2 regions of the Tardiphaga sp. GW822-FHT04G09 genome follow, and region 2 is predicted to be linked to the other one. Evidence: predicted binding sites of a transcription regulator. Region 2 holds the regulator's gene; the other holds the start of a gene.

Region 1 (15,403 bases), on a different contig from region 2:
TGCCGGCCAAGCCGCCGAAGCCTGCCGTGGTACAGACCCCGGCCGCCGAGAAAGAACACGAGCGCATCCTCGCATCCTATGGCGGCGCCTACGACGACCCGCGGCTGGAGTCACTGATCACCAAGACGGTCGATCGGCTGGTCGCGGCCTCTGAGCGACCGGACTTGGCCTACAAGGTCACGATCCTCAATTCCGGCGCCGTGAATGCATTCGCGCTGCCGACCGGACAGCTCTATGTTACGCGCGGGTTGATCGCGCTGGCCAGCGATACATCCGAGATTTCATCGGTGCTGTCGCACGAGATGGCGCATGTACTCGCCAAGCACGCGTCTATCCGCGAGGAACAGGCACGGCAGGCGTCGATCGTCACACGTGTCGTGACCGACATGGGCAGCGATCCCGATCTCACCGCACTGGCACTCGCCAAGTCCAAACTGACAATGGCGAGCTTCTCGCGCGCGCAGGAATTCGAAGCCGACGGCATTGGTGTCGGCATCTCGGCCCGCGCAAAATTCGATCCCTATGGCGCATCGCGCTTTCTCGCGGCGATGGAACGTAACGCCGCGCTGAAGGCCAGCCGTACGCCGCTCGATCCCCGCGCGCAGGACTTCCTGTCGTCCCATCCGGCAACGCCGGAGCGCGTGCAGAACGCACAGGCCAATGCGCGGCAATATTCCTCGCCTGATGGCGGCGAGCGCGACCGCGAGACCTATCTCTCGGCGATCGATGGCATCGTTTATGGCGAGGACCCGAGCGAGGGTTTCGTGCGCGGTCGGCGCTTCCTGCATCCCAAGCTCGGCTTCACCTTCCAGGCGCCGGAAGCCTTTTCCCTCGACAATACAGCGCAGGCGGTGATTGGCGTGCGCGAAGGCGGCAATCAGGCCATGCGCTTCGACGTGGTGCGCGTACCGTCCGAACAGACGCTGAGTGACTACCTGAATTCCGGCTGGATGGAAAATGTCGACAAGGCTACCACGGAAGAGCTGACCATCAATGGCTTCCCGGCAGCGTCCGCCATCGCGCGCGGCGACCAGTGGCAATTTCGCGTCTACGCATTGCGCTTTGGCAGCGACGTCTATCGCTTCATCTTCGCTGCCAAGCAGAAGAGCACCGAAAGCGAGCGCAATGCCCGCGAGACCGTCAATTCGTTTCGGCGCCTGACGCTGGCTGAGATTCAGGCCGCCCGTCCGCTGCGCATCAAGGTGATTACGGTGCAGCCCGGAGACACCGTGGAGTCACTATCGCATCGCATGAACGGCGTCGATCGTCCGCTGGAGCGCTTCCGCGTGTTGAACGGGCTCGAGAACAATGCCAGCGTGAAAGCCCGCGACCGCGTCAAGATCGTGGTGGATTGAGATCCACCCGGCTACTGCTCAATCGACAACAAAAAAGCCCGGCCTCTCGGCCGGGCTCTTCGTATTCAACTTGCGAGACGCTGCTTATGCAGCCTCATCCGCGGCGGCGACATCATCGTCACCATCACTGTCGGCATCATCAGCACCGGCTTCGGCACCTGCCTCAGCCTTGGCGCCGCGGCGCGGACTCTTGGCGAGCTGGCCTTCGATCTCCTTGACCGCTTCGGTCTCGGTGACGTGCTGGACCACAGCGATTTCACGCGACAGACGATCGAGGGCTGCTTCATACAGCTGACGTTCGCTGTAGGACTGCTCGGGCTGCGAGTCGGAACGGAACAGATCGCGCACCACTTCGGCGATGGCAACGATATCGCCCGAATTGATCTTCGCTTCATATTCCTGCGCACGGCGCGACCACATGGTGCGCTTGATGCGGGCACGGCCCTTCAGCGTCTCCAGCGCGCGCTTGACCAGCGCCGGCTCGGACAGTTTGCGCATGCCGACATTCGCGACCTTCGCGGTCGGAACGCGCAGGGTCATCTTGTCCTTCATGAAATTGATCACGAAGAGTTCAAGCCGGGCACCTGCAATTTCCTGTTCCTCGATGGCGAGGATCTGGCCAACACCATGCGCCGGATAAACCACGAATTCGTTGGTCTTGAAGCCTTGACGCTGGGTCAGCGGCTTCTTCGGCTCTTCGACGCGCGGGGCCGCAGCGGGGGCCGGCTTGGCGGCCACGGGCTTCGCAACAACCTTGGCGACTTCCTTCGGCGCAGCAGCCTTCACAGCGGGCGCAGCGACCGGGGCCTTGGCCACAGGAGCCTTTGCAGCCGTCTTCGGCGCAGCAGGCTTGGCAGCAGGGGTCTTCGAAGCAGCAGCCTTCGGAGCAGGTTTGGCAGTCTTATTTGGCATTGCACTTCTTTTATTTTTGGAGGACTTTTCAGCCGCAGCCTTCGCGGCGGTCCGGGTGTCCTTGACAGGGGCCCGGGCACGGCCTTTGGTGACAGAATTCTTCGCAGCAGGACCCTTCACAACGCGGCTGACCGCAGTTGTCTTCTTCAAAGTCTTAGGATCCAAGACTTTCGAAGAGGACGCTTTCTTCGAAGCAGCAGCCTTGGAAACACTCTTTTTACGCGTTTTCTGTGACACAGCCTGCGCGTGGAAACCGCCACGCCCCTGTTTGATGTTTTAAACGGGAACCTGGCAGGGCCAAATCGAGCGGCACCACACGGTCCAGCTTCTTGAATTGTGCCTATTATAGCACATTTCCCGCAAAAATCAATGATTTATGCCCCGTTGCAACCGTTCGGCGGCCGCTAACAGGTCATAATCAGGGGTAGGGTAAATTTCGCGTGGCGCCGGTAACCGGCAAAGAAAATGAGTCGCTTAGTCGCCGGTACCGGGTGCGGCCGAGAAATATTTCTCGAATTTGCCTTCCTGGCCGTCGAATTCCTTGGCGTCGCCCGGCGCTTCTTTTTTCTGAGTGATGTTCGGCCACGTCTTGGCGTGCTCCAGATTGATCTGCAGCCACTTCTCGATGCCACCTTCGGTGTCCGGCTTGATCGCGTCAGCGGGACACTCCGGCTCGCACACGCCGCAATCGATGCATTCGTCCGGATGGATGACCAGCATGTTTTCACCCTCGTAGAAGCAGTCCACGGGACACACTTCGACGCAGTCGGTGTATTTACATTTGATGCAATTGTCGGTGACGACGTAAGTCATCCAGAACTCCGGAAACGATCGATATTCAGTGTTTGCGTAGCGCACCCACCCCGCTGCCGCAAGTGATGCGGCCGGCATAGGTCTGGGCATTTCGACCAAGGGAAAAACCTGCCACGAAACCATCATTGGACGCGGTATATGGCCTAGATAGTTACTCCGGGAGGTGTTGCAAATCGGTATAGAGCACGCGCGCCGCAGTAGCATCGCCGCGCCTTTCCGAGAAACCCTCGACCTTCATCACCCGTATGGTGCGATCCAGCGCCACCGTGAGGACATCGCCGATCTTCACGCCGTGGCCCGGCGACTTCTCGCGCTCGCCATTGATGCGAACCTTGCCGCCTTCCACCAGCGCAGCAGCACTGGTGCGGGCCTTGACCACCCGCGCGTGCCACAGCCATTTATCGAGACGCTGGCGCTCCAATCGACACACCACCAAATGGCGGCACGGAGCCGCCTTGCATGACCTGCATCAATCCTTGCGGCCGCTGAGCTGTTCCTTGAGCGCGGCGAGTTTCGCGAAGGGGGAGTTCGGATCGATCGGACGGTCCCGTTCGCGCGGTGCGGCCGATGTGGCGAACGGACGGGTTGCCCCACCGCGATCACTGCCACGGCCCTCACGACCCTTGTCGCCGCCCTTGAAGGGGCCTTTGCCCTTGCCCTGGAAGCGTTCGCGCTCACGCGGCGGACGGCCACCATCGCCCGGCTTGTTGTCACGATTGCCGCGATTGCCGCGATTGCCACGGTTCGGCGCACCTTCGGCAGAGGCCGCGGCGGCCGGCGCATCGCTGCGCGGACGGCGGAACTCGTTGTTATTGTTGCGGTCGCGGCGGCCCTGGCCACCCCGATCATTACCGCCGCGGTCATGCCGCTCGCGCTGCGCGCCATCGGCTGCGGCGCCTTCGGCGGGAGCCGACTGCGACGCGCCCTGCGGGGCGTTGCTGTTGCGATGGTGGCGGTTGCGATCGTGGCGCGGCGGACGGCGCTCTTCTGAACGACCACCCGGACGCCAGACCTCGACCAGTTCGGGCTCGGCAGCGACGGCCGGAGCCGCAGCGGCTTCGCCCTCGGCAGGCGCAGCAGCATCCGACACTGCAGCGGCTTCGGTCCCGGCAGCAGTCCCGGTCTCGGCAACGGCCGCAGCGGACTCTGGCTGCGCGTCGACGGAAGCCGTCTCTTCGACAGGCGCAGCTTCCGGCGCGGTGCTGGGCACCAGCGCGACTTCGGGCAACAGCGATGCCGACGATACGGCGGCGGCTTCTTCAACCGGAGCTGCATCAGCAGTTACATCGGCGGCTGTCTCGGTCGGCGCGGTCTCAGCCACTTCAGCGGCAGCCTCGACCGCAATGACATTGTCCTCACCGGGCTTGTCAGACTCGGCAAGTCCCACCAGGGCATCGGGTTGATCGGCCGTCTTGTCGTCAGTCTTGTCCTCAATCTTGGGCTCGATCGGCGTCGTCGCAGCGACCGGCTTTGGCGGCGCCGGCGGCAATGGCGCCTTCTTCTCCATGCGATAGCCCAGGGCACGCAGGATCGAGGCGAAATCCTCGCCGGCGGAACCGGTGAGCGAGGTCATCGCCTGCGTCACCACGAAGTGGCGGCCATCGAAGGCACCGGCGGGCTTGTCGCCCGGCGAGGCTTCCCGCCAGGCCAGCGCTGGACGGATCAGATCGGCAAGACGTTCGAGAATATCGACGCGCACCGCGCGCTCGCCGCACTGGCGATAGCCGAGCACGCGATAGGCATCGCGATCGAGCAGCTTGTCGACCGGGAAGGACGTGCGGCCCGAGCCGGCGAGATGCTGCGCATTGGACAGCGCCGACATGTCGACATTGTCCTGCTTCTGCGCCCACAGCAGCGAGGCCAGCGAACGCGCCGCAGGCTTCAGCAGAGCGGGAATATAGATGTGATAGGCGCCGAAACGCACGCCGTATTTCCGCAGCACGGCACGCGACGGCTGATCGAGATCCTTCATCTCGGTCGCGATCTTCTGCCGCTCCAGCACGCCGAGCGCTTCGGTGAGCTGGAAAGCGATACCGCGTGCGATACCGGTAATGTCTTCGGCCTTGGTCAGGTCGAACAGCGGCCCGAGCAGCTTTTCGATATGCGTCTTCAGCCAGAGATCGAGGCGGGCCTGAACCGCATCGCGCGGCGCGCCGGAGAGGCGCTCGTCGGCGATGATGCGGAGACGGGGATGCAGCACGTCATCGGCTGCGACCAAACGGGCCACGGCATCGCCGGTCCAGCGCATGGTGCCGTCGGAGGCGAGCACGAACTGATCGTCCGGCGCGTTGCCGAGTTTCTCGGCGCGCGCGTCGATCTCGCCGGCCAGCGCCTTCAGCGCCGTCGCCTGCAAGGCCTTCGCATCCGAGCCAGCCTCGGCCGCATCGGGCAAAAATGTAAATCCGTCGAGACGGCCAATCACATGGCCCTCTACGATCACTTCGCCCGTCTTACCAATTTCAGTATTCAGCATCGTGTTTTCCCGCAAGCGGCGCATCAATACACTGGTACGACGATCAACGAAACGCTCAGTGAGCCTTTCATGAAGGGCATCTGACAGTTTATTTTCCAATTCGCGCGAAATTCCCTGCCAATGATCAGGATCTGAGAGCCAATCAGGCCGATTTGCCACGAATGTCCAGGTCCGGATTTGCGCGATTCGGCCCGATAACGTGTCGATATCGCCATCGGTTCGGTCTGCTTGCGCGATTTGAGTGCCAAACCAGGCATCGGGGATGCGCCCGCGCTTCATCAGGAAGTCGAAGATGGTGACTACCAGCTCTGCGTGTGCGGCAGGCGCGATGCGGCGATAATCGGGGATCTGGCAGGCATCCCACAATTTCTCGACGGCGGCCTTGCCCTGCGCCATCTCGCGCACATCGATGTCACGGACGGCATGATCGAGCACGCGCAGGTCTTCGGCGATCGGCGCACGGGTCAGCGCCTCGTGGCGCGGCGTTTCAGCCAATGACACCTGCAGCGACGCGATCGATGAGAAATCCAGCTTCGAATTGCGCCACTGCAGCACCTTCACCGGCTCGAAGATGTGGTTCTGCAGCTGATTGACCAATTCAGACTCGAACGGTTCGCAGCGGCCGGTGGTGCCGAAGGTACCGTTACGCGTGGCGCGGCCCGCGCGCCCGGCGATCTGCGCGAATTCCGACGGTGTCAGGCGACGGAATTGATAGCCGTCATATTTGCGGTCACTGGCGAATGCCACGTGATCGACGTCGAGATTGAGGCCCATTCCGACCGCGTCGGTTGCCACCAGGTAGTCAACGTCGCCATTCTGGAACATCGCGACCTGCGCGTTGCGGGTGCGCGGCGACAGTGAGCCCAGCACCACCGCAGCACCGCCATGCTGGCGCTTGATGAGTTCGGCAATCGCATAAACTTCGTCGGCGGAAAACGCGACAATCGCTGTCCTGCGCGGCTGCCGCGTGATCTTGCGATCGCCGGCAAATTCCAGATGCGACAGGCGCGGCCGCGTCACGATGCTGGCGCCGGGGAGCAAACGCTCGATGATCGGGCGCATGGTGGCGGCGCCGAGCAGCAGCGTCTCGTCGCGGCCGCGGCGATGCAGGATGCGATCAGTAAAGACGTGGCCGCGCTCCAGATCTGCGGCGATCTGGATCTCATCGACGGCCAGAAACGACACGTCGAGATCCCGCGGCATCGCCTCGACGGTGGAGACCCAGTAGCGCGGCTTCGCCGGCTTGATCTTTTCCTCGCCGGTGATCAGCGCCACGGCTTCGGGGCCGACGCGATCGACGATCTTGTTATAGACCTCGCGCGCGAGGAGGCGCAGTGGGAGGCCGATGATCCCCGACGAATGCGCAAGCATGCGCTCGATGGCGAGATGGGTCTTGCCGGTATTGGTGGGGCCGAGCACCGCGGTAACGCCGGCGCCGGGAGCCCTGCCGTTCGACAGCGTGGGCGGAGAAGACAAAAAGGCCATGTTTTTCAGATATTTCCGCGTCGCCGCCGGTCAAGACGGACACAGGCTGCGACGCTTCAGAGCCGCGTGTTTGGATGGTCTGGAACGAGTCCGGAACGAAAGCGGCCCGAATCGGTGACTCGGCACCTCCATGGCCGCATCACCCCAACATCTCGCGCTGACATTCTCCGGGCCTGACTAGATCAAGTTTGTGACAGCGCAACAAGGGCCGACAAATCCCTCAAGTTATGAACAGCGCACGGACTCCGATGGCGTTTGGAGTCAAGCCGGAATCCTGCATAAATCCTGCGGCATGTTTGCGACGATGCTCCGATGGCGCACTTTGTCTTGGTCTTGCGACTTTCCTGCGGCAGCGCCGGCGCCACCCGTCGATGCGCTAATTTCGGTTCAGTTCGTCCGGGCCACGGCCTTCGACGGCGCGGCTGACGTGACGAATTCGGTGGCTTCGAGCATGGCGACGCCGAGCGGGGTCGGGATCGTCATGCGATACGGCACCAGCACGCGGGTTCCGGCGATCGGCACCAGGGTCACTTCGATATTGCGTTGGGCGGCAATATATTTGATGGCGGCGCGGTCGGGCACATAGCCGGCGATCGGCGTGAAATAGACGGCGCAGACGATCGCGGGGCCACGATAGCCCTTCTCGGCCTTCACGCTTTCCATGCGCTTGTAGTCGAGCTTGAGATCGTAGCGCATGCGGCCGTCGAAGATCGACGTGCCGGTGCGGCAACTATCCGGCGTCATCAACTCTCCGGTGCCGGGCACGCGCAGCAGCGAGCCGGTCATCGGATCGATCACATTGCGCCGATGCGCATCGGTGATCGCGATCTTCTCGGGATCGAGCGGCGGCTCCGGCTCGATGGAGAACTCCTTCACATAGCCCGGCGTGATCAGCATCTTGATCGTCTCGGACTTCTTCGCGGAGGTGGTGGTGGCACTATAGGTCGACGGCACCAGCGCACCCGCAACCACGCGGCCGGTGGACTGGCCGGAGCCCGACCCGCCGGAAAACGCCTTCAGCAAACCGGCAGTGCCGCCACTGGCCGTCGCGGAATACTGGTCTTCATTGATGTCGATGGACCAGACACCCTTGCCGACCGCGATGCCGGCGAGGCTGGCTTCATATTTGGCTTCCAGCTTGCCGCCGGGCACCACCGCCTGCGCGGGCGCCAGAACCGGAGCCTGGGCCTGACTTTGCGCCTGTGCGGAGGCCTCGCCGGTCAAAACCGGCAGCATCAGGCCCGCGGCAACGGCGAACCGCGCGCCCAAGCGCACCTCAAAAAGCCACGCAAATCTCGGTGTTGCAGGCGCGGCCGCCCGCGCAGTCGTCACCGGTCGGGTCACAAAGCGGGGCGTGTGAAGGCTCACTTTTTGATATCACCTGGTCGGCGATCCCCGGCTCAAGGCGCAGGGCCGCATCGCTTCATTGGGATGGAGGGACCTGTTTCCGGCCCGAATACGTCGTTTATATGATGGGAACCGCGTTGAATTCCATGTGGTTTCCGCGCGTAGGACGGGTTATACAACGGCCCAAGACAGGGGTCTTTGCCGGTTTTGCCGCGACTTTAGCTGGCCGGATATCTTGACGGCCGTGGCCAAGCCCCCTATACGTCCGCCACTCCTGAAATGGACGTGATTTTGAACCCCTGCCCGGCTTTGGGCTCTTCGCCTTTTAGCTGCGGGGATGACAGAGGATTTTCGCCATGTCTCGGCGCTGTGAACTGACACTGAAGGGCCCCCAGGTGGGCCACAAGGTGAGCCACTCGAACATCAAGACCAAGCGCCGGTTTCTGCCGAACCTGGTCAATGTGACCTTCCTGTCCGACGTGCTGGGCCGCGGCGTGCGCCTGCGCGTGTCGGCGAATGCCGTGAAGTCGGTCGACCACCGCGGTGGCTTCGATGCCTATCTGATCAAGGCCCGCGAGAGCGAGCTGTCGCAGAAGGCCGTGCTGCTGAAGCGCGCCATCGAGAAGAAGAAGGCCGAAACCGCAGCAGTCGCGGCCTGAGCCTGACCCGCCGCTCACCTTGAGCGGACTGAAATTTGAAAACGGCCGGATCGCAAGATCCGGCCGTTTTTGCGTTTGGGCGAAAGCTCCATTTAGCTGTCGACTTTCGATCTATATTTGATCTCCCGAAAGCCCGTCCAACATACCTTCATAACAAGATCGACGATTTCGTCGCGACTCGGGCCTGGATGGCGAAGCCACCATTTTGCCAAGGCGTGCAGTCCTTCCTTGAGAAACGCGCCAGCGGCTTCGTGTTGCCAGGCGTCCCCGACGGGAAGATAGGATTTCAGGAGTTGCGAGATTGCAGCCGTCGCTCCCCCCTGTACGACACGCGACAGCTTGGCGGTGACAGGATTGCCTTGCGGTACGATCAGAAGGATTTTTGCTGCGTCGGGCTGCCCTTCAACGAATGCAAAGAAAGTATCGACCGCTAACTGGAACCTGAGCTCATCGCTGAGGGATGACTGTCCAATGGCATGACCCTTCGCCAGCAAATCGTCGCGGATCGAACGCAGCAGCGTCTCAAACAGCGCGTCCTTCGACGTGAAGTGGTCGTAGAGCACCGGCTTCGTAATGCCAGCTGCCGTCGCTATCCCGCTCATCGATGCGCCGTCATAGCCCTTACGGGCAAATATGCGAGTTGCTGCGGCGAGAATTCTGGTCCGTCGCTGATCCAGCGTAAGCCGCTTTCGAGGTCTTGATTTCATGCATAACCGGTTTAGTTTGGTTCAACCTACTCTAGGGTAGGTAACTTAGCGAAACTGGAGGAACCCGCCATGAAAATCTTCATTGCTGGCGCCACCGGCGCTGTGGGGCGTCCGCTCGTTTCCGCGCTGATTGCGGCAGGCCATTCGGTCGTAGGCCTGACACGCACGGCCACCAAGGTCGAATTCATCAGAAAGATGGGCGCGGAGCCGGTGATCGCTGACGGCCTCGATGCTGCTGCGATACAAGCGGCACTCGCGTCGACGAGGCCGGATGCCGTTGTTCACGAGATGACCGATCTGGCCGGGACGATCGACCTCCGGCATTTCGACCGGGTGTTCGCAAGCAGTAACGAATTGAGGACAAAGGGAACTGACATCCTGCTGACAGCCGCACGGGCGAACGGCGTTAAACGCTTTGTCGCCCAGAGCTACTGCGGTTGGCCTTATGCGCGCATTGGCGGCGCGATCAAAACCGAAACTGATGCGCTGGATCCCGATCCGCCTGCCGAACTCCGCACAACGTTGCATGCGATTCAATATCTGGAGCGAGCCGTCACCGACTCGGTGCAGCCGGAGGGTATCGTTTTGCGTTATGGCTCGTTCTACGGACCCGGCACGGGCATATTCGATCGTGCAATGCTGGAGCAGGTCCGTCATCGGCGCGTCCCGTTGATTGGCGACGGCATGGGATGGTGGTCGTTCGTGCATGTCGACGATGCAGCTGCGGCAACTGTCAAAGCAATCGAACACGGCAAGCCCGGCAGCATCTATAATATCACGGACGATGACCCCGCTCAGGTCAGGGATTGGCTTCCGACGCTTGCCAAGATCCTGGGTGCCAAACGGCCGCATCATCTGCCGGCATGGATAGCCCGAATAGTCGCGGGCAAGCATCTGGTTTCGATGATGACGCAGGTGCGTACGGGCTCGAACGCCAAGGCCAAGACGGAACTTGGCTGGCGACCGGCTTATCCATCATGGCGTTCGGGATTTTCCGAGGCCGCACATCGATCCATCGCGCAACTGTCTCCTGCATGAGCTGCGGTGCGACCCGCGCGACGAAAAAATGTTCTCTGCCCGGCGTAAACGTAAAGGAGATTGTGTCATGGAAAATCGCGTTCGCCTGTCGATGACAGATGGCATCGCCGACGTTCGACTCAATCGCGCGGATAAAATGAACGCGCTTGATCCGGCCATGTTCAAGGCCATCGCCGACACTGGCGCTCGTCTCAAGGAGGATACCAGCCTGCGTGCAGTGGTGCTGTCAGGCGAAGGTCGGGCTTTTTGTGCCGGGCTCGATGTCGAGAGAATCATTGCAACGGGGAAGGGCGAAAGCATTCTTCCATTCGCCGATCTCACCAAGCGCACGCACGGCATCGCTAATTTTGTCCAGCACATCGTCTGGATCTGGCGGGAGATGCCAGTTCCGGTGATCGCCGCAGTCCACGGCACCGCCTTCGGAGGCGGTTTCCAACTCGCGCTCGGTGCCGATTTGCGATACGTGGCGCCTGGGACACGGCTGGGCATCATCGAGAGCAAGTGGGGTTTGGTGCCCGACATGGCCGGGACTCAACTCATGCGCTCTCTTGCACGGGAGGACGTGGTCCGCGAACTAACATACACCGGGCGAATCTTTTCCGCAGAGGAAGCGCTCGCCTACGGGTTCGCCACGCGATTGGTCGCGAATCCTCTTGCCGAGGCGCTCGTCACAGCTCGCGACATCGCAGGGCGTAGCCCAAATGCGATCCGCGCCGCCAAACGGCTGCTCAATCAGGCTGTCGCGGGCGACACTCTCGCCGGCCTCACAGCGGAGACCAATGAACAGCGCGCGCTGATCGGCAGTACCAACCAGGTTGAGGCAGTTAGAGCCAATCTGGAGAATCGCGCGCCGCGATTTGCTGATGCTGCGATTTGAACCCACGCTTATGGGCAGCGCGTAGGACGGAATAGTGCAGCGTATCCGTCGACGCGTCTCCGGCGGGGCGGTTCATCGGAGACGATGATATCACAGGAGACATCATGGCCGGAAGGTGATGGGTATCGCTGCGATCGAGCGCCCTCTTCCCACAACATCGCCTCATTTCCTCCCGGAACGCAGTGCAGCGTGCATCGTTCTTAACCCGGTTGCGCCGCATGCGGCGCGTGGGACAGATGAGGAGATTTCGATGCAACAGATTTTGAAAAAAACCGTGTTTTCGAAGGCCTTGCTTCCGCTGGCACTGGCGGGCGCGATCGGTTCGGCTGCGCCGGCGTTAGCCGCCGACGTCTATGTCCGCCAGCCCGCCCCACGGGCGGCCATGGTGCCGGTCCCATCAGGCCCGCTGACGCTGCAGGACGCGCTGGCGATCGCCGCGGGGATCGGCGTGGTGACGGTGCAGAACACCCATTTCGACGACAATGAATGGGAGATCGAGGGCCGCGACAATTATGGCAAGTGGATTCAGGTCGATATCGATGCGCGCACCGGCGAGGTGCGCCATGTGGACCGGTCGATTATCTGATCGGGTGAGGATGTGATCAGGCGGCGCGCGATGAGCGCGCCGTTTGTTTTTGTGTGTGGGATGCTGCTGATGGCTTCCCTCCCCCTTGTGGGGAGGGTGGCGCGTAGCGCCGGGTGGGGGTGCCACGAACGCCGGAGCTTGCGGCCCCCCCACCCCGCCCTCCCCACAAGGGGGAGGGAGCATGACTGCCGGTGCGTCGTTGCTTAGGAGCGACGCCAGCGCCTACCCCAGCTTCAATCCCGTCGCAGCTTCGAGCTCGGCCAGCGCCTGCGCGGCTGAGGTCACCTTGATCGTGGTCATGCCGAGTTCGCGCGCGGGCTTGAGGTTGACGCCGAGGTCATCGAGATAGACGCAGGTCTTCGGATCGACCGCGAGTTTATCGGTCATCATCGTATAGATGCGCGGATCGGGCTTGCGCAGGCCGATCTTGGCTGACTCGATGACGTGATCGAACAGCACCATCACCTCGGCCACATAGAGCGCGCGGCCGTCCGTCGAGCCCATGGCATTGGCCGGCAGGTTGTTGGTGATGCAGCCGGTCTTGAACGCCGCCTTGATGCGGCGCAGCGCCTCGACCATCTCCGGGCGGATCTCGCCCTTCAGCAGCTTGACCACATCGCGGCCCGGCACTTCGGCGCCGAGCGCTTTGGACTCGGCAGCGAACAGCGCGTCGAAGGTGGCGAGATCGATTTCGGCGCGCTCGAATTTCGCCCAGGCATTCTCGAAATGGTTGTCCGCATTGGTGCGGCGGATGATGTCCTTCGGCAGGCCGTGGCTCTGCTCGTAATGCGCAAAGGCCTCGAAGGGCGAGGAGGTGATCACCCCGCCGAAATCAAAGATCACCGCAGAGATCATGGATGCGCTTGCTCCCTCTTTCTTATCCCCTCTCCTCCGCGACGCTGGGCGGGAGAGGGCCAGACAGGGGTTACGCGAAGTCGGAGCGTGCGGAAAGTCCCCCTTCTCCCGCCTTCGCTGCGCCATAGCTGATGCGTTGCATCGGCGTCTCTTTTCAAGAACGGCAGCCGGAGGCTGCCCAGGCACCCTCTCCCACCGCGCGAAGCTGCGCTCCGCCGGGGAGAGAGGGGAAGAAAAAGAGGGGCTCGCGAGGAGTCAGCGTGACAACGTCACTCACCCCGCGATGCGCGCCTCGCCTCCGAGCACGGGGCCGCGCGCGCTGCCGACGTCACGGATCGGCGGCTGGCCGTAGAGCCGGGCATATTCGCGGGAGAATTGGGACGGGCTCTGATAGCCCACCGCATAGCCGGCGCTGCCGACATCGAGGCGCTCCACCAGCATCAGGCGGCGCGCCTCGTGCAGTCTTAGCTGCTTCTGATACTGCATCGGCGTCATCGCGGTGACGGTCTTGAAATTGTGATGCAGCGAGGACTCGCTCATGCCGACGCGGTCGGCGAGATCCTCGATGCGGAGCGGGCTGGCATAGTTGCTGCGCAGCCAGGAAATCGCCTTGGCGACCTTGTTGCTCGGGCTTTCGGCCAGCGCGATCTGCCGCAGCCGCGCGCCGTAAGGGCCGACGAGCAGGCGATACAGCACCTCCTGCTCCAGCAGCGGCGCCATCACCGGAATGTCCTGCGGCCGGTCGAGCAGGCGCAGCAGCCGCAAGGTGGCGTCGAGCAGATCGGCGGAGGCTTTGGCGACGACCACGCCGCGCTCCGGCACGGCGGGATGCGCCGGCGCATGGGCATGGCCGTTGCCGAATCCCTGGCCGAACCGGCCGAGCACGTCCTTGAGATGCTGCGGATCGATGGCGAGGCCCATGCCCAGATGCGGCTCCGCCTCGGAGGCCTCGACGATGCAGGACGACATGGGCAGGTCGAGCGACACCAGCACATAATCGCCGGCGGCGTAGTTGTAGGTCTCGGTGCCCAGTTGCAGCCGCTTGGCGCCCTGCACCACGAGGCCGAAACACGGCCACTGCGCGGTATGCACGAATTGCGTCGGCTCGGCCTGACGCTTCAGGAACAGGCTCTTCATGCCCGCGGCATAATCGCTGCCATTGGCGGCGTAACGGGCAATGATGTCGGCAATCTCACGAATCGTCTCGGTCACACGCAAACCCCTCAGGCGGCAGGCCTTTTATGCCGAGGTCTATCTAGGTGCAGTGCCGTGGCCGGGAAATGGCTGCGCGATCACTTTTGCAGGATCGTGCAAAACAGATGCAGGATCGCGCTAACGCAGGCGTGCCTGCATTTGCGATAAGATCACCAGCCACAGAGCAGATCGGCGAGCCGCCCGCGGGCCTCGGATCTGCCAGGCCATACGGGTATCGGGTCGAATTCCCCGCCTTGCGCGTCCAGACAGTTGTCGGCGCGATAACGCCCGGATCGATTCCACCCAAATCTATGCACACGACTGACGACCAAGACAGACATCATCCCAATTCAAGGACATGCCATGACCAGACTGGCAGGAAAAGTTGCGCTCGTGACCGGCGCCGCGGACGGCATCGGCGCGGGCATTGCGCGGCGCTTCGGCGCGGAAGGCGCGGCAGTGATCGTGCATCACACAGATGATCCCCGCGGCGCGGCGCGCGTGGTCGCCGAAATCGTGTGGCGCGGCGGCCAGGCCATCGCCGTGCAAGGCGACACCGCCCGCTGGCCGGACGTGCGGCGGCTCTATGAGGAAATCGCGGCGACCTTCGGCCGGCTCGACATTCTCGTCAACAACGGCGCTTTCGCGCGGAGCGCGGTGGAAGATGTGGTGTGCGAGGACGAGCAGCGCCGGCAGCGCGAGCTCAAGGTGTTCGGCGCCATGCTGCTGTGCCAGGAGGCGGTGCGGATGTTCGGCATGGACGGCGGCAGCATCATCAACCTCTCGGCGCTCGATGGCATTCCGACAGCGCCCGCATCACTGCCAGACCCCGGCGCGGATGCCGCCATCGATGCCATGACCCGCGGGTTGTCGCGCGCCTATGGCACGCGCAATGTCCGCGTCAGCACCATCGCGCCCGGGATGCTCGGCCCGGAGGAACCCGCCGCCATCGACGTGCTCGACGGCAACGTGCGCAACCGGCAGTTCGTCGCTTTGCCCGCCGCGCGCAACCACACGACCGAAGGCATCGCCGACATCGCCGTGGCGCTGACCTGCGACGACACCGCATATCGCTCCGGCCGCGACATCATGGTGGCCGGCG
Region 2 (15,403 bases):
GGCGTGCGGGCGTTCGATGGCGCGGGGCGGGGATCAGCAACAGCGGCGGGGCCGATCCGGTACGGCGACCACATGGCCGCCGCCGGCCACGGCAGGCACTGCTCTTCCGTCAGCGTCGTCGTCAACTTTGCGCTTCGAGAAGCTCCGGACATGGGTGCAGGCCGAAGCCGGTCCCGGTCGTTTGCTGCCCTGGGTGCCGATCGCTTTCGGCACCGGTATCGCGCTGTATTTTGCCGCCGAGCGCGAACCGGTGGCCTGGGTTGCCGCCGCGACAGCGAGCCTTCTTTGCTTGGCCGCGTTTCTGCTGCGGCGACAACGATGGTTTCCACCGATCATGCTTGTTGCAGCCATCGCAGCCGGCTTTGCGGTGGCCGCCGTGAAGACCTCGCGCGTGGGGCATGAGGTTCTGGCGAAGCCGCTCTATTCCGTCGCGTTGACCGGCTTTGTGGAAACCCATGAAGAGCGGGAGCGCACGGATCGCTTCGTGCTGCGCGTCGCGACGATGGACAGCCCGCGCGCCGCACCAAAGCTGACGCGTGTCCGGCTCTCGGTGAAGAAAGGGACGGCGCCTGCCGTCGGTCGTTTCGTCGAATTGAAGGCAAGGCTGCAGCCGCCGCTGTCGCCGCTCCGGCTGGGCAGCTACGACTTCGGACGCGATCTGTATTTTCAAGGGATCGGCGCGTCCGGTTTTGTGACGGGCGGCATCAAGGCCGTCGATCCGCCGATACAGCCGAGTGTGACGCTACGCTATTCGGCGACCATGCAGGGGCTGCGCGACGCCATCGACGCACGAATCCGTACCGCGCTTACAGGCGACAACCGCGCTATTGCGACAGCGCTGCTCACGGGGCGCCGCGATGCAATTTCCACCGACGTCAACGACGCGATGTTCATCTCCGGCCTCGGTCACGTACTTTCGATCTCCGGCTATCACATGGCCGTCGTCGCCGGCGTGGTGTTCTTCGCGATACGCGCGCTGCTGGCGCTGATCCCCGTGCTGACGGTGACATTCCCGATCAAGAAGGTCGCGGCAGCGGCGGCGCTGTTCGCAGCGCTGTTCTATCTGCTGCTGTCCGGCGGCGAGGTCGCGACGCAACGTTCGTTCTTCATGACGGCCGTGGTGCTGATCGCCGTCATGGTCGATCGCCGCGCGGTGACGTTCCGCACGCTGGCGGTAGCCGCGATGATCGTACTGATCGTGGCGCCCGAAGCGTTGATTCATCCGAGTTTCCAGATGTCATTCGCCGCGACGCTGGGGCTGGTCGCATTGGTGCAGATTGGCATGCCCGCGCTGTTTGCCTCGCCCGATCATTCCGCGACAGCGCGCGTGGCGCTATGGGGTGGACGCGAGATTGCAATGCTCGTGCTGGCCTCGCTGGTGGCAGGCCTCGCCACGACGCCCTATGCCGCGTTTCACTTTCATCGCGTCACGCCTTACGGCGTCCTCGCCAATCTGCTGGCGATGCCGGTGGTCTCCGCGCTTGTGATGCCTGCCGGCATTCTCGGGCTCGTGGCCATGCCGTTCGGCTTTGACGGCGTGTTCTGGGGGATGATGGATCTCGGCATCCAGTGGATGATCGTGGTCGCGCAATGGGTCGCCGCGTTGCCCGGGGCCATCGGCCGGATGCCGGCCTTCGGGACCGGACCACTGATATTAGCCAGTATCGGCATCATCGTCCTCGGACTGCTGCGCACGCCGTTGCGCTTCGTGGGGGCTGGCGTGCTGGCGCTCTCGATTGTCTGGGCGTTGCTAGTCAAGCAGCCGGATGTGCTGATCTCGGGTGACGGTCACAGCGTCGCGGTACGGGGCAGGGACGGGCTTCTGCGCGTGATGCGCAGCGCCAAGGATACGTTTCTGCTGAAAGAGTGGCTCGCCGGCGATGCAGATGCGCGTCTGCCGACGGATGGCTCTCTCAGCCATGGCGTGTCCTGCGACCGCGACGGATGCATCACGCCGCTCGCTGATGGTGCTTTGGTGGCACTGGTGCTGCAGCCGGGGGCATTCACAGATGACTGCGAGAAAGCGGCGCTCATCATCACGACGAAACAACCGCCAAAGGATTGCCGTGCGTTGGTGATCGATCAGGATCGCCTGCAACGAAATGGTGCGATGAGTGTGCAGCGAACGGCGAACGGCTTTGCTATCGACGCTGTGCGGCCGCGCGGCCTGGATCGCCCGTGGTCGCGTGCCATTCCCGATGAGCCATCACCCGACACGCCACAGACGGGGCGTCCGCGGCAAAGCCGGCCGCTCGATGCGACGCCGGCGGAAACTGATCTTCAACCCGAAGATCAGTAGCCCGCCGATGCGACATCCTCAGTAGCGCCGGTACAGGCCGATCAGCTTGCCCTGAATGCGGACCCGGTTGGGTGGCAGGATGCGGACTTCATAGGCGTCGTTGGCCGGCTCCAGCGCGATCGACGCGCCGCGGCGACGGAAGCGCTTCAGCGTGGCTTCCTCGTCGTCAATCAGGGCCACCACGATGTCGCCGGTGTCGGCGCTCTCGTTGCGCTGGATCAGCACGGTATCGCCGTCCAGAATGCCGGCGTCCTGCATGGAATCGCCGCGCACTTCGAGCGCGTAATGTTCGCCGGAGCCAAGCATGTCCGCGGGCATGCTGATGGTGTGACTGCGGGTCTGCAGGGCCTCGATCGGCGTACCTGCCGCGATCCGGCCCATCACCGGGATGGCGACAGTCCGACCGTTATCATCATCGCCGCTACCGATGCTGGCGGCCGGACGCACCCTGCCGAGCGTGCCTTCGATGACACTGGGTGTGAAGCCGCGGCGGCCGGTACCGCCAGTAACCGGCGCGCCGAGCTCTGGCAACTTGATGACTTCGATGGCGCGGGCGCGGTTCGGCAGCCGGCGGATGAAGCCGCGTTCTTCCAGCGCCGTGATCAGACGGTGAATGCCGGACTTGGAGCGCAGGTCGAGCGCATCCTTCATTTCGTCGAAGGAGGGCGGGACGCCGGCTTCCTTCAGCCGTTGATCGATGAATCGCAGGAGTTCGTATTGTTTGCGCGTGAGCATCTGAAGCCATCCTCAGTTGACGGTGTCGGCCGCCGCGTGCGTTTCAAAGGGCCTTCGAACGGTGAGCCTCCATCCAGAGGCGATCATTCGAAGATCGGTTGCGCGAGTTCGGGCACTCTCAAACTACTCAAAGCCACAGAATCTCGAAACAAATCATGAACGAACACTATATGTTCCATATGTGTTCCGCAATGCTTAATTTGCCGTCAACGGAAAGCGCGTTGAGCGCGGCTGAGGGCTGTTCCTGGCCGGTCGTCGATCTCTTGCCGGATACCGAAAACCTCCTGCCGTAGCTTGCGCTATGCGGACGTCACGCGCCCGACGGGCGGCGGCGGAGTCGTGGAGCCGGTGGCCAGCGAGCGCTGAACCATAATCGTGTCGGCCCAGCGGCCGGAGCGATAGGCGACACCGGGTAGCAGGCCCACGCGGGCAAAGCCGAAGCTCTCATGAAGGCCTAGCGAGGCCGTGTTGTCGGCATCGATATAGCCGATGATCTGCCGGAAGCCGGCCGCCGCGCAGACGTCGATGAGTTCGCGCATCAACAGTCGGCCGATGCCCTGGCCGACGTGTCCGTGGTGGATATAGATCGAATGCTTGACCGTGTAGCGATAGGCCGGTCGTTTGCGGAACAGCACCACATAGGCGTAGCCCACGACCTCGCCGCCTTGCGTGGCGACGAGATGCGGGAACCGTTTGCTGCGCAGGTTCTTGCGCCGGTCCCTGAGATCGTCGGGCTGCGGCGTGTCGGAGTCGCTGACGCCTTCCTCGACGCCTTGCCGGATGTGCCGGCGATAGATCGCCAGCATGGCATCGACGTCGGTGTCGCGTGATGGTCGAATGACGACCGGCTGTTCGAGTTCCGTTGGCAAATCAGGCTCCTTACGTGCTCCCTATTCGGAGACCACGTAAGTGTAAAGCCGGATCCGGCCATTGGCGTCGACCTTGCGGTAGATGCCCTGAATTTCGACGTCGAAGCCCGGGAAGGTGTTGAAGCAGGTCTCGAACATCCGGAGATAGTCGATCATCGGCTTTGAGCGGTCGGTGAGCCGTTCGCCGGGGACGATCGTCGCGATGCCGGGCGGATAGACAACGAATGGCGTCGTCGCGACGCGCCCGAATATTTCGTCGATCGGGAGGTAATCGACGTCGTTGCGTACCAGACAGCGCGCGGCATCGTGAGGTGACATGGCGATCTCCGGCAGATGGTCAGCGGAGAATTGCTTGGTCTGGAGTTCGCTCACATTGGCCTCGCGGAAGAACCGGTGCATGTCGCCGCACAGATCCCGTAGACGTATGCCCGCATAACGCGCGGGCCTGCGCCGGGCGAATTCCGGGATGACGTCTTCAAGCAGCGCGTTGTCGTCATGAAATTTCTTGAAGGCGACAAGGCCCGATATCAGCGTGCCGGCCTTGCTGGCTTCCACACCGGGTGTCAGCAGGAAGAGCAGCGAGTTGAGGTCGTTCTTCTCGGGGACGATACGGTTCTCGCGCAGGAACTGAGCGACCACCGGAGCAGGGATACCGTGATCGGCATAGGCGCCGGTGGTGCGATCGAAGCCCGGCGTCAGCACCGTCAGCTTGTTCGGATCGGTCATGGCGAAACCAGCGACCATGCCGGGGAAGCCATGCCAGGCGGCGTCAGGTGCGAGCTGCCAGTAGGACGGATTGGTGGCCAGCTGGTCGGTGCCGATGCTTTCCCAGGGCACATTGTGAACAGCGCCTTCGCTGGCTGCGTCGGGAATGGCGACGCGCTCGGGCACGAAGGGTTCGAAAAACCAGCGGCGCTCGGCGCGGGTTTCCTTCTCCTCGAACTCGCGGCGCACCGCGCGCATCTTCTTGCGCAGTTCGATGCCAAGGCGGATCGTGTCGTCCCACAACACTTCGCCGGAGCGGCCCTTCATCATCTGCGCGCCGACATCCAATGATGCGAACAGCGGATAGAATGGTGAGGTCGAGGCGTGCTGCATGAAGCTTTCGTTGAAGCGCCGATGCTCGACGCGGCGCTTCTGCCCGCGGATATGCCGATCCTTCATGTGGATCTGCGACGCCTGCGAAAAGCTGGCGAGCTGCTTGTGGGTCGACTGCGTGGCAATGATGCCTGGCGAATCGGGGCCGAGCTCCTTGAGCCCCATGGCGAAGCGGCCAGCATAGAGCGGGTGGAATTTCATGAAGCCGGCCCAGGCTTCGTCGAACAGGATGTAATCGCAGAGATGGCCGATGCGCGCGATGATCATCTCGGCGCTGTAGATGGTGCCGTCATAGGTGCACTGTTCCACGACCGCGACACGGAAAGGGCGCGGGCGTTTCCACGCCTCGGGATCGGTGACGAGCGGATTGGTGCGGATGCGCTCGCGCAGCGCGGCCTCATCGGTGGCGTCCCAGTCCATCGGGCCGATCAGGCCCCATGGATTGCGCGACGTCGGCACATAGATCGGCACACCGCCCGAAATCATCAACGCGCCGTGCAAGGCCGCCTTGTGGTTGTTGCGATCGAACAGCACCAGATCGCCATCGGTTACCAAAGCCGACAGCGCGACCTTGTTGGAGGTCGAGGTGCCGTTGAGCACGAAATAGGTCTTCTCCGCGCCAAAAATCTGCGCGGCTTCCTTCTGCGCCTGCAGCGCAGGACCCTCATGAGTCAGCAGGTCGCCGAGATCGAGCACGGAATTGTCGAGGTCATCGCGAAATACCGCTTCGCCGAGATGTTCCATGAACACGCGCCCGATCGGGCTGCGGCTGTAGAACACGCCGCCATTGTGCCCCGGACAGGTCCAGAGCTGGTTGCCTTCCTCGGCATAATCCACCAGCGCGCCGAAGAACGGCGTCTTCAGCGTCTCGGCATATTGCTTGAGGCGGCTGATCAGGTTCTTGGCGATGAACGGTGGCGTTTCTTCGGAGAGGAACACATAGCCGTCGATGAAATCGAGCACCTCGACCGGGACGTCCTCGAACCGTTTGCGGCGGATCAGCAGGATGATGGGAAAGTCCAGGCCGCGTTTGCGCATCAGGTTGATCAGTGCCGCGGTCTTGCCTTCGAGGCCCTTCTTGCCCCAGTCGACTACCATGCAGCCAATCGCCGCGTCGGTCTGGACTGCGATCGTGGCGTCTTCAAGCTTGCGCGCCTTGACGACCTCGAAGCCGGAGCGCTCGATCTCATCGACGATCTGATTGAGGCGAATGCCCTCGAGATCGTCGGCGTCGAATGTTGGCATCGCAAACAGGAAATTGAAGCGTTTGAAATAGTCCATTTGTCCACCGATCTTGTTTCGCTGCGATCTCTCGCTGCGTTACGTGACAATTCAGTGACTGAAACCGCGTTGAGGTATCTCAGTCAGGAAAAAGCTTTTGGGAATATGCCGTGAGCAGGAGTTTCGACGGCGGCGGCGTTCTGTGAGGTGTTTTGTCAGCTAGATTGGCAGACGAATGATCGCACAGGAATCGCCGGCAACCGCGGCCGGTGCGAATGGCTTGCGGATCAGAAGTCCTTCGGCAACAGCCAGATTTCCCAGCAGCGATGAGTCCTGTTTCATCACCGGCGTCGCCACCACGGTGCCGTCCGCGCGCGTTTCCAAACGCGTGCGCAGATAATCTTCGCGCTGGTCGTTGGCGGCGAGGTCCCGTCCGAGCACCGCCGGTTCGAGCGCGTGAGCGATTTCGTTTCGGCCGGATAGCGCGCGCAGCAGCGGCACCATGAACAGGAAACCGCAGACATAGGACGAGACGGGATTGCCAGGCAGGCCGATGACGCGCATTCCCTGGCGGCGCCCGTGCATCATCGGCTTGCCGGGGCGCATGGCGATGCGCCAGAACGCCATCTCGACGCCGGCATTGATCAGGGATTGCTGCACGAGGTCGTGGTCGCCGACCGACGCGCCGCCGGTGGTGATCAGCACGTCGGCCCTCAGATCGATCGCGCGCTGAATGGCTGCCGTGGTCGCCTCCAGCGTATCCACGGCGATGCCTAGATCGACCACCTCGGCGCCTTCGGCACGGGCCAGCGCACGCAGCGCGAAGCCATTGGAGAGCACGATCTGGCCGGGGCCGGGGACCGCGCCGGGCATCACCAGTTCGTCGCCGGTGGCAAGCACGGCAACGACCGGCCGTCGCCGCACGGGCAATGACGGATGGTTCATGCCCGCGGCAAGCGCAAGGTCGCGATCGGTGAGGCGGGTGCCGGCGCGCAGCAGCACGTCACCTTCGTTGAAATCGACGCCGGCCGGGCGGATATGCTTGCCGGAGATGGCGGCCTCGTTGATCTCGACGACGTCGCCATCGCGCGCGGTGTCTTCCTGGATTACGACGGCGTCGGCACCAGCGGGCAAGACGCCGCCGGTGAAAATTCGCAGGGCTTCGCCGGTCTGCAGCGGGCGGTCGAACGGCTTGCCCGCGGCGATCTCTCCGATGACCCGGAGCTTGGCGCCCAGTATCGCATCGGCAGCGCGCACAGCATAACCGTCCATCGCTGACATCGGCTCTGGCGGCTGCGTTCGCAGCGAAGCGATGTCGCGGGCGAGCACGCGGTGGAACGCGTCTTCCAGCGGCACCATCTCCTCAGGCAGCGCATCGGCGCCCGCGAGAATCGCGGCCATGGCATCGGTAACCGGCATCAGGGCCATCGCGGGGATCTCCGGCAGTGTGGGCGCCCGTCATAGCGGAGAGCGGGAGCGGACGCAAAACCACGGTAGCTTTGGCAAGGCCGGGAAACACGATAGACATCGGCGATCATGACCGACAACCACGCTGAAACCGACGATGAAGCGCCTGTCTGGCGGGCAGATGTCGATGCGCTGGCATTCCGGCCGCCCGGCCATCGCGGGCTGTGTATGGTGCACCGTCATGCGTTCCGGACGCTGCTCCGGCGCTACCCGTCGCCGGAGGAATGCGCAGCCTATTTCCGCGACCACAGAGGGGTGTTCCAGGCGGCGGCCGGCGCCAAGCTCGTGCGTGCCTCGGTGGAGGCTGATGCGAATTTCCATCTGACCAGCCGCGATCTGGCCCGCGCGATGCAAAATTAGCGGTCGCGCCGCCGGTACAACTCGGCTAAATTGACCTTCTATTTCGCGAGGATTCCGATGCAACAGACCCAGACCGCCCAGATCTCCGCCGTCGCCACCGACGTCAATGTCGTCGTGCAGGCCGTTCTGGCCATGGCGCTCGGTCTGTTCATCGTCGGCGTGGTCGGGTTCTCGCATATCAGCGCCGTCCACAATGCGGCCCATGACACGCGCCACGCCAACGCGTTCCCCTGCCACTGAGATATGTCCGTCTTCAGGTCGATCGTTTTCTCGGCAGCGCTGGCTGGCGTGATCACTGGCGCTGCCGTCACCGGCGCACAGATGGTCGGGACCATTCCGCTGATCCAGAAAAGCGAAGTCTATGAGCGCAAGGCGGAAGCTCCGGCTGTTGTTGCGCCGACGGCTTCTGCGCAGCCCGCCCATACGCACGATCACGGTTCGGCCGCCCATAGCCATGAGGCCGAATGGGAGCCCGCTGAGGGCTTTCAGCGCAATGCCTTCACCACCGGCGCCAATATCCTGACTGCCATCGGTTTCGCATTGCTGCTGGCCGGAATCTTCGCGCTGCGTGGCCGTGCGGTCGAATGGCGCGAAGGACTGTTCTGGGGCCTCGGTGGCTTTATCGTGTTCACCATGGCGCCCGGACTTGGCCTGCCGCCGGAGCTTCCGGGCATGCCCGTCGCCGACCTGACGCTGCGCCAGACCTGGTGGATCGGCACCGCCTGCGCCACCGCCGCGGGGCTTGGCCTGCTGGTGTTCCGCAAGGCGTCATGGGCTGCCATTCTCGGCCTCGGCCTGATCGTGCTGCCGCATCTGATCGGGGCGCCGCAGGCACCTGCGGGCCACACCGATGTCCCGGAAGCCCTGTCGCACAGTTTCGCGGTTGCGGCGACGCTGACCAGCCTGCTGTTCTGGGCACTGCTCGGCGTGCTCACCAGCATCGCCTTCCAGCGCATCTCGCGGGCTTAAAGCCCGAGTGCCGTCAGCGCCTCGGCGACGGAAGTCGGCGAGGTGACGTGGACGGCCTGCAATCCGCAAGCGCGGGCAGCGTCGATATTATCGGCAAGATCATCGAAGAACACGATGCGGCCGGCGGGGATGCCGATTTGCGCGATGACGTGCTCATAGGATTCTGAGTCGGGCTTGCGAAGCCCGATTGAGGACGACAGAAACACCGTTTGGAAGTGGCCGAGCAGATCGGCATGGTGTTCCGAGAAATGTGTGACATGCGCGACATTGGTGTTTGAGAACGCGTAGAGCGGCCAGCGCTTCGCGGCACGCGCGAGGAGTTCGGCGATGCCCGGCATCTCCCCGACGAAGATCGCGTTCCAGCCTTCGAGAAATTGTGCCGGCGTCAGATCGATACCGAGTGTGTCGTGCAGATGCGCAAAGAATACGTCGTCGGAAATCTCGCCGCGCTCGTGTCGCATATAGACGTCGCCGCGTGCAAACCGACTCACGATGTCGTCCGGCGCACAATGCGCATAGTCCGACCAGACCTTCAGCACGCGCGTGAAATCGATGTCCAGCACGACGCGACCGAGGTCGAACAGCAGGGCGTCGGCGGAATTTGGCGTAAGCGGCATCGTCATCTGTCTCTTTTGGGTCAACGATTGAACATGCTGCAGCGCAGGTTAGCGGATGGTGGCAGAAAATCCTTGCCCCTCGTGACAAACCGTCCCGATAATTTTTGTTGCCGAGGCAACTAATTCATGAGAGCCTTTCCAGAGAGGGCGCGTAAGAGAGCAGTCAACTGCCGCGCCCCGCAGGGAGAGGAACGATGGTGGACCGCTTGTGCGGGACAGCGCCTGATGCTGCGTGCGCGATCCGTCCCGGCTTAACCGGTCACAGCGCCGAGATTGCTGTGAATGCGTCGCAGCAGGTCGACGAGCACTTCGCGTTCGCTTTCCTCCAGACAGGACAGCAGCTTTCGCTCGCGTTCCAGCGCGGTCACGATGACGGCGTCATGGGTCGTGCGCCCCTTCGTGGTCAGCGTAATCGAATGGGTCCGCGCGTCGTCCGGGTCGGCGTTGATGGCGACCAGGCCGCGCTCTTCCAGCATGGCCAGCGTGCGGCTGACAGGCCCCTTGTCGAAACCGATGACGTGGCAGATGCGCGAGGCGGGAATGCCGGGCTCGATCGCCAGCAGCGACATGATGCGCCACTCGGTGACATTCACGCCAAACCGCTTCTGATAGAGGACGGTCGCGTTGCGCGAGAGCTTGTTCGCAATGAAGGTGATGAAGGCCGGCACATAGCGCTCGAGATCGAGCAGTTGCCCGCCTTTGGAAGCGGGCGCTCTCGCGGCGACAGTCCTGACATTGGCCTTTGTCGCTTTCGCCTTGGCGGGCTTTCGAGCCGATTTGCCCGATCCAGTCTTGCTCATGCGCCACGATCCTGCCTGCCTGCGTGATGCCGTCGAAATCGGCGAGATCACGTGGTCCTGAGGAATAGAGATACGCAGCCGCAATTGCCAACAAGAAAATACGGGAGGTTTACATGGTTGCCACGGTTACGACGGCGCCGCCCCACACCACGCAGGTGCTGTCTTTTGGCAGCCCGATGCCGAACGGCGCGGGACCCCAGCCTGTCGTCCATCTCGACGTCGATCCCTTCGCCATGGACTTCTTCGCCGATCCGCATCCCACCCACGAGGTGCTGCGTGAGGCGGGACCGGTGGTGTATCTCGACAAATGGAACGTCTATGCGGTCGCCCGCTATGCCGAAGTTCATGCGGTGCTGAACGATCCCGCGACGTTCTGCTCGAGCCGCGGCGTGGGTCTCAGCGATTTCGCCAAGGAGAAGCCGTGGCGGCCGCCGAGCCTCATTCTCGAAGCCGACCCGCCGGCGCATACGCGTACGCGCGCGGTTCTCAACAAGGTGTTGTCGCCGGCAGTGATGAAGCAGTTGCGGGCCGGGTTTGCCGCGGCGGCTGATGCAAAGGTCGATGAGCTCCTGGAGCGGGGCAGTTTCGACGCCATCGCGGATCTCGCCGAAGCCTATCCTTTGTCGGTGTTTCCCGATGCGGTGGGCCTGCAGCAGGAGGGCCGCGAAAACCTGCTGCCCTATGCAGGTCTCGTCTTCAATGCCTTCGGCCCACCGAACAAATTGCGTCAGGACGCCATCGAACGCTCGGCACCGCATCAGGCCTATGTGCAGTCGCAATGCCAGCGCGAGAATCTCGCGCCCGGCGGCTTCGGCGCCTGCATCCATGCGCGGGTCGACACTGGCGACATCACCGCGGACGAGGCGCCACTGCTGGTGCGCTCATTGCTGTCGGCAGGACTGGACACGACGGTGAACGGTATCGGTGCCGCGGTCTATTGCCTGGCGCGCTACCCGCAGGAATTCGCGCGGTTGCGCAGCGACCTGTCGCTGGCGCGCAACGCCTTCGAGGAAGCGGTGCGTTACGAAAGCCCCGTGCAGACCTTCTTCCGCACCACGACGCGCGACGTCGAGATCAGCGGCTGCCGCGTCGGTGAGGGCGAGAAGGTGCTGATGTTCCTGGCCGCAGCCAACCGCGATCCGCGCCGCTGGGCCGATCCCGAACGGTACGACATCACCCGCAAGACATCGGGCCATGTCGGCTTCGGCTCCGGGATCCATATGTGCGTGGGGCAACTCGTGGCCCGGCTCGAGGGCGAGGTGATGCTGTCCGCACTGGCGCGCAAGGTCGCAGCCATCGAGATCATCGGCGAGGTCAAGCGCCGTTACAACAACACGCTGCGCGGACTGGAAAGCCTGCCGGTTAGCTTCACGCCTGCCTGAGGATTCCATGCCGAGCATTACGTTCATTCATCACGACGACCGCGCCGAGACAGTCAGTGCCAATGACGGCGACAGCGCCATGTATACGGCGCTGCTGCATGGCATCGACGGCATCACGGGGGAATGCGGCGGCGGCGCGGTCTGCGCCACCTGCCATGTCTATGTCGACGACAGCTGGCTGGGCAAGGTTGGCGCAGTCGGTGCCGACGAGGATGAGTTGCTGGAAGGTGTCGCCAGCGAGCGGCTGCCGAACAGCCGGCTGTCGTGCCAGATCAGGATCACCGAGGCGCTCGACGGCCTCGTGCTCCGGCTGCCGGAGCGACAGGTGTAACTCGCAAGCAAGACCGCGACCGGCAACGTCCGGACCCGCGTAACAAAGTCAGAGGGGGAAGACGACAATGAAGGGCTTGAAGACAGTTCTGGCGGCTGCGGCATCCTGCGTGATGGCGACGGCGGTGCAGGCGCAGGTGTCCGACGATGTGGTGCGGGTCGGTGTGCTCAACGATATTTCCGGCGTGTTCCAGGACACCAACGGAATGGGCTCGGTGGAAGCCGCGCGCATGGCTGCCGAGGATTTCAACGGCGGCGGCAAGAACATCAAGGTCGAGATCGTCTATGCCGACCATCAGAACAAGGCCGATGTCGGTTCCGCCATCGCGCGCAAATGGCTCGATGTCGAGAAGGTCGATGCCATCGTCGACGTGCCGAATTCGTCGGTCGGTCTCGCCATCAACAATATTGCCCGCAACACCAGGATGACGTTCCTGGCATCGTCGACAGCGACCTCGGACCTTACCGGCAAGGACTGCTCGCCGAACACCATCCAGTGGGTCAACGACGCATGGGCCACAGGCAACACCACGGCGGCAGCGATGATGCAGCGGGGCGGTGACGACTGGTACTTCCTCACGGTGAACTACGCGCTGGGGCAGGGCATCGAGGCCGAAGCCACCAATTACATCACGAAGAATGGCGGCAAGGTGCTGGGGTCGTCGAAGCACCCGCTCGGCACCTCCGATTTCGCCTCGCTCTTGCTGCAGGCGCAGAGCTCTAAGGCCAAGGTGATCGGCCTCGCCAATGCCGGCGCCGATGCCATCAATGCGGTGAAACAGGCCAGCGAGTTCGGCATGCAGGACGGCCCGCAGAAACTGGTCGCGTTCCTGATCTTCATCAACGATGTTCACGGCATGGGCCTGAAGACCGCGCAGGGCCTGTTGCTGACGGAATCCTTCTACTGGGACATGGATGACGACACCCGCGCTTTTGGCAAACGCTTTGCGGCGCGGCCGGGCATGAACGGCAAGATGCCGAGCGCCAATCAGGCGGGCGTCTATGCCTCCACGCTGGCCTATCTCAATGCCGTGGCCGCCAAGGGCAGCGACGATGCCAGTGTTGTCGTACCGCAGATGAAGACCTTCAAGGGCAAGGACAGACTGTTCGGCGAGGTCACCATCCGTGCCGATGGCCGCGTCATCCACCCGATCTATCTGTTCGAGATCAAGAAGCCGGCGGAGTCGAAAGGACCGTATGACTATTACAAGCTGCTCTCGACCATCCCGGCCGAAAAGGCGTTCCGGCCGATGGCCGAAGGCGGCTGCCCGATGATCAAGTAGCCAATTGCGCACCGATGCCGGCAACGCGTGTTGTGTCCGGCCGCAGCGGAGCCGGCCACGTCTCGTGCGTAAACATCGCGATGACACCGATCGCTGAATCCGCCCCTATTGAGGTTACCGCAAAACTTACAATGCGCGCGCGTAACTATGTAGCGCGCATTCACACCAGGCCTCGTCCGGCTTGGTAATGCAGATCCCGCCACGAGAGCCAGCCTGGATGTCTCATCCGTCCGGGTTGGTCGCTTGATGTGGCCCGGGACCGCCGCCAAACACCCCCCATGTCGCGCGCGGTCCCGGTTATTGTTCGTAAACAAGATCGACGATGGCGCAGGATCGCGATTTCGCAGCGATGATGCGCTCTGGAACTTCATGAGAAGTTGCGCGTCCTGCTCGCCGCGAAGATCGCCGCGCAGCGGCGGCGGCTCGATGAGAGCGGCTGCGCGATGTCGAACAGTTTCGGTGTCCCTGGCGATCATCGGGAATTATTTGCGGCAACCGGGGTTCTGAGGATGGGGGCCCACACCTGCGACAGGAGTGTGCCATGCTCAGGAAAATGTTGATCGGACTTGCCACAATTGCGGCCATCGGCATGACGTCCGTGCCGATGGATGCTTCCGCGCGCGGCGGCGGGGGCGGCCATGGCGGTGGTGGTTTCCACGGTGGTGGTGGTTTTCACGGAGGTGGTGGTTTTCACGGAGGTGGCTTCCATGGCGGCGGTATGGCCATGGGCGGCCTGCGCGGCGGCGGGTTCGGTGCAACTCGTTTCGCCGCCATGCCCGGTGGAGCACATTTCGCCGGAGTGTCCAATCGAGGCTTCAACCACTTCGGTCACCACAATCGCCACTTCCGGAATTTCGCGCCGTTTGCGATCGGATTCGGTTCGTCCTACGCCTATATGGGCTATCCGTATTACGACAACTGCTATGACGTTGTACGGGTACGGACTTATCACGGTTGGCGATGGCGGCGCGTGTATGTCTGCGGCTGACGCCGGGCGACCGCGGGGTATTCAATTCGCGGCGTTGTCCGTCACCAGATAGTGCCCGGACTTGCCCCCCTTTTTCTCGACGAGGTGGATGCCCTCGATGCGGACACCGCGCTCCACGGCCTTGATCATGTCGTAGATCGTCAGGCACGCGATCGACACCGCAGTGAGCGCTTCCATCTCGACGCCGGTCGGGCCACTGACCTTGACGGCGGCACGGACGCGGCAGCCCGGCAGTTTCTTGTCGGGCGTGATGTCCAGGGTGACTTTCGACAGCGCCAGCGGATGGCACAGCGGGATCAGGTCCGATGTGCGCTTTGCCGCCATGATGCCGGCGATACGCGCCGTGCCGAGCACATCGCCCTTCTTGGCATTGCCGGAGACGATCATGTCGAGCGTCGCCTTGCTCATGATCACCAGACCTTCGGCCACCGCGATGCGTTCGGTCGCCGGTTTCTCTGACACATCGACCATGCGGGCTTCGCCCGAGGAATCGATGTGGGTGAGGGCGGGGGCCTGCTTCGAGTTCTTCGTCTTGCCGGCCATGATCAATGCGTTCCGTTCGCGCGCTTGAGCAGCGTTTGCGTTGCCGCCGTCACATCCGCCTGCCGCATCAGGCTCTCCCCGACCAGGAAGGTGGAGATGCCGACGCGCTCGAGGCGCGCAAGATCGTCCGGCGTGAAGATGCCGCTTTCGCCGACCTTCAGACGATCCCGGGGGATCATCGGCGCGAGCGTTTCGCTGGCGGTCAGCGTGGTCTCGAAGGTGCGCAGGTTGCGGTTGTTGATGCCGATCATCGGCGAGCGCAGATTCAGTGCCCGCTCCAGCTCCGGCTGGTCATGGATTTCGATCAGCACGTCCATGCCGTGGTCGATGGCGGCGTCCTCGATATCACGCGCCTGCGCATCGTCGAGTGCGGCCATGATGATCAGGATGCAATCGGCACCGTGGGCACGCGCCTCGACCACCTGATAGGTGTCGAACATGA

The links. The regulator LexA, encoded in region 2, represses DNA repair genes until DNA is damaged. The targets are predictions, from matches to a motif close to TGTTCNNNNTGTGTTCNG.
Region 1: the regulator LexA is predicted to act here: its motif matches at 7,119-7,136, upstream of AC1RLZ_RS26845 (helicase-related protein).

Annotation. Positions count from the first base shown of each region.
Region 1 is NZ_JBXAMO010000023.1:47,222-62,624, forward strand. It holds gene AC1RLZ_RS26825 (M48 family metalloprotease) at 1-1,355, shown strand, start outside; gene AC1RLZ_RS26830 (CarD family transcriptional regulator) at 1,440-2,540, opposite strand; gene fdxA (ferredoxin FdxA) at 2,742-3,080, opposite strand; gene AC1RLZ_RS26840 (RNA-binding S4 domain-containing protein) at 3,232-3,501, opposite strand; gene AC1RLZ_RS26845 (helicase-related protein) at 3,550-7,038, opposite strand; gene AC1RLZ_RS26850 (DUF3108 domain-containing protein) at 7,426-8,274, opposite strand; gene rpmB (50S ribosomal protein L28) at 8,742-9,044, shown strand; gene AC1RLZ_RS26860 (TetR/AcrR family transcriptional regulator) at 9,137-9,751, opposite strand; gene AC1RLZ_RS26865 (NAD-dependent epimerase/dehydratase family protein) at 9,821-10,789, shown strand; gene AC1RLZ_RS26870 (crotonase/enoyl-CoA hydratase family protein) at 10,857-11,666, shown strand; gene AC1RLZ_RS26875 (PepSY domain-containing protein) at 11,785-12,252, shown strand; gene AC1RLZ_RS26880 (HAD-IA family hydrolase) at 12,475-13,107, opposite strand; gene AC1RLZ_RS26885 (AraC family transcriptional regulator) at 13,381-14,319, opposite strand; gene AC1RLZ_RS26890 (SDR family NAD(P)-dependent oxidoreductase) at 14,695-15,403, shown strand, end outside.
Region 2 is NZ_JBXAMO010000007.1:6,471-21,873, forward strand. It holds gene AC1RLZ_RS14410 (ComEC/Rec2 family competence protein) at 17-2,299, shown strand; gene lexA (transcriptional repressor LexA) at 2,318-3,034, opposite strand; gene AC1RLZ_RS14420 (GNAT family N-acetyltransferase) at 3,334-3,903, opposite strand; gene AC1RLZ_RS14425 (Orn/Lys/Arg family decarboxylase) at 3,925-6,282, opposite strand; gene AC1RLZ_RS14430 (molybdopterin molybdotransferase MoeA) at 6,442-7,650, opposite strand; gene AC1RLZ_RS14435 (hypothetical protein) at 7,759-8,049, shown strand; gene AC1RLZ_RS14440 (CbtB domain-containing protein) at 8,107-8,289, shown strand; gene AC1RLZ_RS14445 (CbtA family protein) at 8,293-9,018, shown strand; gene AC1RLZ_RS14450 (HAD-IA family hydrolase) at 9,015-9,641, opposite strand; gene AC1RLZ_RS14455 (MarR family winged helix-turn-helix transcriptional regulator) at 9,887-10,435, opposite strand; gene AC1RLZ_RS14460 (cytochrome P450) at 10,612-11,817, shown strand; gene AC1RLZ_RS14465 (2Fe-2S iron-sulfur cluster-binding protein) at 11,825-12,148, shown strand; gene AC1RLZ_RS14470 (ABC transporter substrate-binding protein) at 12,216-13,430, shown strand; gene AC1RLZ_RS14475 (hypothetical protein) at 13,972-14,418, shown strand; gene moaC (cyclic pyranopterin monophosphate synthase MoaC) at 14,440-14,961, opposite strand; gene trpC (indole-3-glycerol phosphate synthase TrpC) at 14,964-15,403, opposite strand, start outside.